Bradyrhizobium diazoefficiens: one gene and its partner. Each later gene encodes a partner of the first gene's protein in a complex. Links are inferred from orthologs where the notes say so. Each region holds a gene or a part of one and is shown on either strand. Other genes may lie near its edges. The genes, in order: pnp and JJB99_RS20720.

Evidence for each region.
Region 2: the proteins of pnp (region 1) and JJB99_RS20720 are in contact, whole or in part, in a cryo-EM structure (PDB 9QH0), measured with the Escherichia coli proteins. The link is inferred for Bradyrhizobium diazoefficiens from one-to-one orthologs.

The regions. Positions count from the first base shown.
Region 1 is NZ_CP067100.1:52,059-55,361, reverse strand. The notes cover bases 125-3,116. They hold pnp (polyribonucleotide nucleotidyltransferase), read right to left. Parts: upstream 2,706-3,116; coding sequence 543-2,705; downstream 125-542. Other genes in these bases: katG (catalase/peroxidase HPI), read left to right, coding at 125-320. In the rest of the region: more of katG, read left to right, coding at 1-124; rpsO (30S ribosomal protein S15), read right to left, coding at 3,170-3,303. UniProt on the Escherichia coli protein: Involved in mRNA degradation. Catalyzes the phosphorolysis of single-stranded polyribonucleotides processively in the 3'- to 5'-direction. Also involved, along with RNase II, in tRNA processing.
Region 2 is NZ_CP067100.1:4,361,877-4,365,852, reverse strand. The notes cover bases 136-3,800. They hold JJB99_RS20720 (Rne/Rng family ribonuclease), read right to left. Parts: upstream 3,423-3,800; coding sequence 336-3,422; downstream 136-335. Other genes in these bases: JJB99_RS20725 (NAD(P)/FAD-dependent oxidoreductase), read right to left, coding at 136-270. In the rest of the region: more of JJB99_RS20725, read right to left, coding at 1-135. UniProt on the Escherichia coli protein: Endoribonuclease that plays a central role in RNA processing and decay. Required for the maturation of 5S and 16S rRNAs and the majority of tRNAs. Also involved in the degradation of most mRNAs.

The DNA of each region.
Region 1 (3,303 bases):
GCGCCAACGCGAACGGGTCGAAGCACGGCGTCTTCACTTCGAAGGTAGGCACGCTCAGCAACGACTTCTTCGTCAACCTGCTCGACATGAGCACGCAGTGGGCCCCAGTGGCTGACGGCAGTTATGAGGGCCGCGACCGCAAGACCGACGCGGTGAAGTGGACCGGCACGCGCGCCGATCTGATCTTCGGCGCACACTCGCAGCTCCGCGCCTTCGCCGAGGTCTATGCGACCTCCGACTCGAAGGAGAAGTTCGTGCAGGACTTCGCCAAGGCCTGGACCAAGGTGATGAACCTCGACCGGTTCGACATCGCGGCGTGAGGTTGACACCTCTCCCGCTTGCGAGAGAGGTCGACGCGCGAAGCGCGGCGGGTGAGGGCTCTTTCCTCCTTGGGAGTCTCTCTGTGGAAACACCCTCTCCCCAACCCTCTCCCGCAAGCGGGCGAGGGAGCGCAGCTCGGCCCGGGGCGAGCACAAACAACGAGCACAAACAAAAAGGGCGGCCGAGAGGCCGCCCTTCGTGTTTCTGATGCAGTGGTGCGATTACTCGCCGGCTGCTTCGCGCGGGGCCTTCTCGCCCTCGGCGGCCTTGTCCTTGGCCTCGAGGTCCTCGCCGGTGGTCTGGTCGACCACCTTCATCGAAAGGCGGGTCTTGCCGCGGTCGTCGAAGCCGAGCAGCTTGACCTTGACCTTGTCGCCTTCCTTGACGACGTCGGAGGTCTTCTGCACGCGCGCCGAAGCGAGCTGGCTGATGTGGACGAGGCCGTCCTTGGAGCCGAAGAAATTCACGAAAGCACCGAACTCCATCACCTTGACGACGGTGCCGTCATAGATCTGGCCGACTTCCGGCTCGGACGCGATCGACTTGATCCACTTGATCGCGGCCTTCATCGCCTCGCCGTCGCTGGAGGCGACCTTCACGGTGCCGTCGTCCTCGATGTTGACCTTGGCGCCGGTCTTCTCGACGATCTCGCGGATCACCTTGCCGCCGGTGCCGATCACTTCGCGGATCTTGTCGGTCGGGATTTTGAAGGTCTCGATGCGCGGCGCGTATTCGCCGAGCTCGGCGCGGGCGTTGGTGAGCGCCTTGGCCATCTCGCCGAGGATGTGGATACGCCCATCCTTGGCCTGGCCGAGCGCGACCTTCATGATCTCCTCGGTAATGCCCTCGATCTTGATGTCCATCTGGAGCGAGGTGATGCCCTGCTCCGTGCCGGCGACCTTGAAATCCATGTCGCCGAGATGATCTTCGTCACCGAGGATGTCCGACAGAACCGCGAAGCGCTTGTCTTCGAGGATCAGGCCCATGGCGATGCCCGCGGTCGGCCGCTTCAACGGCACGCCGGCATCCATCAGCGCGAGCGAGGCGCCGCAGACGGAAGCCATCGACGAGGAGCCGTTGGATTCGGTGATCTCCGAGACCACGCGGATCGTGTAGGGGAACTCGTGATGCGGCGGCAGCACCGGGTGGATCGCGCGCCACGCCAGCTTGCCGTGGCCGATCTCGCGGCGCTTGGTGCCGCCGAGGCGGCCGGTCTCACCGACCGAGTAGGGAGGGAAGTTATAGTGCAGCAGGAACGTTTCCTTATACGTTCCCGACAGCGCGTCGATGTACTGCTCGTCTTCGCCGGTGCCGAGCGTGGTCACGACCATCGCCTGGGTCTCGCCGCGGGTGAACAGCGCCGAGCCGTGGGCGCGGGGCAGCACGCCGACTTCGGCGACGATGTTGCGCACCGTCTTGGCATCGCGGCCGTCGATGCGCTTGCCGGTGTCGAGGATGTTCCAGCGAACGATCTTGGCTTCCAGCTCCTTGAACACGCCGGCGATGCGCAGCTTGTCGTATTTCGGCTCCTGCCCTTCGGGGAAGTAGTGTGCGATCACCTTTTCCTTGACCTTGCCGACCGCGGCGTAGCGATCCTGCTTGACCGGAATGGCGTAGGCGGCGCGCAGCTCCTGCTCGACGAGACCGAGCATTTCCTTCTCGAGCGCCGAATTGTCGATTACGGTGACTTCGCGAGGCTCCTTGGCGGCGTTCTCGGCGAGCTCGATGATCGCGTTGATGACCGGCTGGAAGTGGCGGTGACCGAACATCACGGCGCCAAGCATGATGTCCTCGTTGAGCTCCTTGGCTTCCGATTCCACCATCAGTACGGCGTCCGCGGTGCCGGCGACGACGAGGTCGAGCTGGGTGTCGACCATCTCGTCGAGCGTCGGGTTAAGAATGAACTCGTCATTGGCGAAGCCGACGCGTGCCGCTCCGATCGGGCCCTTGAAGGGTGCGCCGGACAGCGTCAGCGCGGCCGAGGCCGCCACCAACGCAACGATGTCGGGATCGTTTTCCATGTCGTGCGAGAGCACGGTGACGATCACCTGGGTTTCGTTGCGCCAGCCGTCGACGAACAGCGGACGGATCGGACGGTCGATCAGGCGGGAGACCAGCGTCTCCTTCTCGGTCGGACGACCCTCGCGCTTGAAATAGCCGCCGGGAATGCGGCCCGCGGCGTAGGTCTTCTCCTGGTAGTCGACGGTCAGCGGTAGGAAGTCGACGCCTTCGCGCGGCGCCTTCGCCGCGACGACGGTGGCGAGCACCACGGTCTCGCCATAGGTGGCGACGACGGCGCCGTCGGCCTGGCGGGCGATCTTGCCGGTTTCGAGCTTGAGAGGGCGTCCGCCCCAGTCGATCTCGACTGAATGCTTATTGAACATAGAGGTCTTCTTTCATGGGTTCTCGAAAGAAGGAACGGCTCGAAAAACAAAAACCATGCGCAAGATTGCAGGACGCTGATCGGAGCGGATGATCAGCGACCTGCGATCCTGCCATGGTTTTTGGATTTCGGATGGCGTCCATCCTTTCGGGTCATACGGGCGCCTTGCCCGTTGTGCCCAGCCGCCGGATTGCTGCTGGACTGTCAGTCGGCACGAATGCGAACACCGAACCGCGGTCTTCGCCCATCGTGCCCGGTTGCGAATCGTCCCTCAAGCATGATCCGGAAAAGTGCGAAGCGGTTTTCCGAAAAGATCATGCTCAAACAACAATCCAAAAGTGCGATTCTCATCGCACTTTGGCCTCGCAGCCGACGCGCACGCAGCCTCGATCAAAAACCTTTAGACAAACGCTTTCGTTCGAAACCACGCGCAAAAACGCGCGCCAGTGGCGCGCGCGGGAACACTTAACGACGAATGTTGTGCTTCTCGAGTAGCGCCTTGTAACGCGCCTCGTCCCTCTTCTTGAGGTAATCGAGGAGCGAGCGACGGGTCGAGACCAGCTTCAAGAGGCCACGACGCGAATGGTTGTCCTTCACGT
Region 2 (3,976 bases), 4.3 Mb from region 1 along the record:
GAGCAGGGGCTCGATATGGAGATGAAGCGACGACGGGCTGTAGCGGACGTCGTTGGTGCGGCCGGTCGCGATCTTGAGCAGCGAAAAGAGATCGCGCGGCATCGGATAGGGGCGCACCGCTTCGGCCTGGATCATCCCGGCATTGCCGTAGCTGGTCTCGCGGCCCGGCTCCCTGCGGTCAACGAGCGTGACCGACCAGCCGCGCTGCCGCAGGTGCAGCGCCGCGCTGACGCCAATCATGCCGCCGCCGAGAACGATCGCGCTTTGCATTCGAATGCCCTCGCCAAATCAAAACCGCCCGGTTTGGCCGGGCGGTTTCAACGCGATTGTCTCTCTTACTCGCCGCCGCCGCCGAAGCGCCGCGACCACCAGCCGGCACGACGCGGTGCGGCCGGCGTTTCATTTGCTGCTTCCGGCGCAGGCTCAGGCGCAGGCGGAGGAACCGGCTCGCTCGCCTCCGTAACCGGCGCTGCCGGCTCGCTCTCGCTGTTGAGCAGGAAGCTCACCTTTTCCCGGACCGTGGAGCGGCGGCGCGCCGCCTTGTCGTCCGCAGGCTCCTCGGCTGCGGCGCTGGGCGCGGGCTCCGGCTGGGCCGCAGCCGGCGTTTCCGCTTGCGCCTCAGGCTGTGCAGCCTGCGGCTCCACGACGTGCTCGGCCTGTGCGATCGAGGGCGCAGCTTCGCTGCCGAAGCTGTCGAAGTCGGCGACTGCGTCGCTCGCTTCCGGCGGGGCATTGGCCGCGAGCTCGTCGCCGATGGAGCCAGCGAGGCCTTCCTCGCCACCGCCACGCCGACGGCGTCCGCCGCGGCGACCGCGCCGGCGCCGGCGCTCGCCGCCGCCCTGCTGCTCGCCACGGGCGGCCTGCTCCTCGCCTTCCTCGCCGTCCTGCTCGGTATCGGCATCGTCCTCCTCGCCTTCGCCGGCGGCCACGACCGCCTCGGGAAGGGTGGGTGGGCTGTCCTCGCGCAGCTCGCCGTCGCGCTGGCCACCGCGGCCGCGGCGGCGACGGCGACGCTTGCGGCGCTGGCCGTCCTGCTCGGGGCCGGCCTCGCCGGCAGCCTGCTCTTCGGTGAGACCTTCGGTCTCCTCGGTCTCGACCTCGGATTCCAGTTCCGGATCGAATTCCTCGTCGTCATAGGCCTCTTCGGCCAGCGGCGGCGGACTCGCTGCCGCCTGCGCCGCGAGCAGCGCCTTGGCGGCTTCGAGCGTATGCACCTGCTCGCCACGATCGATGAGATAGGCCTGCGGTCCGCTGACGCTGGGGTCGGCGATCACAGACAGCGTGACCTTGAAGCTGTTCTCGAGGTCGCGCAGATGCCCGCGCTTGTGGTTCAGCACATAGAGCGCGACATCGGTGCGGGTGCGAACCACGAGATTGTGGGTCGCGCCCTTCATCAGGATCTCTTCGAGGCCGCGCAACAGCTGCAGCGCCACCGACGACACCGAACGGACGTGGCCGGTGCCGCCGCAATGCGGGCAGGGGTCGGTCGAGGACTCCAGCACGCTGGCGCGGATGCGCTGGCGCGACATTTCCAGGAGGCCGAAATGCGAGATGCGGCCGACCTGGATGCGGGCGCGATCCTGCCGCAGGCAATCGGACAGCTTGCGTTCGACCGCGCGGTTGTTGCGCTTCTCGTCCATGTCGATGAAGTCGATGACGATCAGGCCGGCGAGGTCGCGCAGGCGGAGCTGGCGGGCGACCTCTTCGGCGGCCTCCAGATTGGTCTTGAGCGCGGTGTCTTCGATATGGTGCTCGCGGGTCGATCGTCCCGAGTTGACGTCGATCGAGACCAGCGCCTCGGTCTGATTGATCACGATATAGCCGCCGGAGCGCAGCTGCACGGTCGGCGAGAACATCGCGTCCAACTGGCTCTCCACGCCCATGCGCGAGAACAGCGGCTGGCCATCGCGATACTGCTTCACCGCGCTGACATTGGCGGGCATCAGCATCTTCATGAAATCGCGCGCTTCGCGGTAGCCGGACTCGCCGGCGACCTGAATCTCGTCGATCTCCTTGTTGTAGAGGTCGCGCAGCGAGCGCTTGATCAGCGAGCCTTCCTCGTAGACGAGGGTCGGGGCCTGCGACTTCAGCGTCAGGTCGCGCACCGTCTCCCACATCCGGATCAGATACTCGAAATCGCGCTTGATCTCGGGCTTGGTGCGGGAGGCGCCGGCGGTGCGCAGGATGATGCCCATGCCCTCGGGCACGTCGAGGTCCTGCACCACTTCCTTCAGGCGCGAACGGTCCTGCGCGCTGGTGATCTTGCGGCTGATGCCGCCGCCACGCGCGGTGTTCGGCATCAACACGGCATAGCGGCCGGCCAGCGAGAGATAGGTCGTGAGCGCCGCGCCCTTGTTGCCGCGCTCTTCCTTGACGACCTGGACCAGCATCACCTGGCGGCGCTTGATGACTTCCTGGATCTTGTACTGGCGGCGCGGACGGAAGGTGCGCTCGGGCACTTCCTCGAGCACGTCGTCGCCCCCGACGGATTCGACGTGTTCCTCTTCGGCTTCCTCGCCGTCCTCGTCCTCGTCCTCGTCGTCTTCGCCGGCTGCTTCCGCGGCCTCGGCATGCGGCGCCTCGGCGCCGTCGCCGTAAACGGCATCAGCCGGCTCCGCGGCCGAGGTCACGGCTTCGGCCAGAGCCTCGGCATGGGCTTCATCAGCGTGGGCTTCCTGCGGCTCGGCAACGGTCTCGGTTGCGACTACGGGCTCGGCGCCGACGGCCGCGGGCGTCTCGTCATGATCATGGTCGTGATGGTCGTGCGCATCGTGATGATGGTCGTCATCATGGGTCTCATGATGATCGTCGTGCCCGTGCTCCCGATGATCATGGTCGTGGTGATCATGATGCTCGTGATCATGCTCGCCATGATCGTGGTCGTGATGATCGTGGGCTTCGTGCTCGCCATGATGCTCGGCATCGGCGTGCAGGTACTCGCTCTCGTGCGAAGCCCCCTCAGGGTGCAGGGCCTCGCCCTCGACCGGCTGGGCCGTGGGATCGACGCCGGCCTCGAGGCCTTCGACGATGTCGCTGCGGACGCGCTCGCCATGGCCGCGGCGGCGGGCATTGCGGTGGCGCGAACGGCGGCGGCCATGGGAGCGGTTCTCGCTCTCCTCCTCGGCCTCACGATGGGCCTGTTCCTCGGCCTCGATCAGCGCCTGCCGGTCGGCGACCGGGATCTGGTAGTAGTCGGGATGGATTTCGCTGAAGGCGAGGAAGCCGTGGCGGTTGCCGCCATATTCGACGAAGGCGGCCTGGAGCGAGGGTTCGACCCTTGTGACCTTGGCGAGGTAGATATTCCCGCGCAGTTGCTTGCGTTGCGCAGTCTCGAAATCAAACTCTTCGACGCGATTGCCGCGGACCACGACGACCCGGGTCTCTTCCGGGTGGGTGGCATCGATCAACATCTTGTTGGGCATGTCTTAACTCTTGGCGGCGGCGGGCGCGATCGACCGTGGGCGCGAATTGCGCTGCCGGGTGACGCGACGGTCCACCTGATTCGGGGGTGAGGGGAAGGCCGAAACGCCGTCTCTCGCGCCTTGCCGAACCGGAAGCTTCAGGACCGAGGCGGCGCGCGGGAGTATCACTCCGCAGCGTCGCGAATGGTCCTTCAGAATTCGTCGGCACAGTCTGGCGCATCAAGCGTCGGCCCGTATGAAGCATTGGGCGGCGGGGCCGCCCCTCAATCAGTTGCTGTTGGCCAGGCATGGCGCGAGCGCGCTCGCCTTGGGGATCACGAACCGCTCCCTTGGGATTAAGGGACCGGGTAAATGGTCGCGTCGCTGTCAAAACCGTCCCGGAAACGCTGAGGTAACCCGGGACCGTCCGCCACCGGGGCTTCGCCCGCTCCACCTCGCTGCCGCGCACCGCGCTGGTCTTAGAGGGAAACGGAAAACGCTGGAATTCCCAAACCTTGAGAGTTCCGGCGCTGCACCGGGAGGCTGAATGCGACACAACCGGAAATATCGGCCGT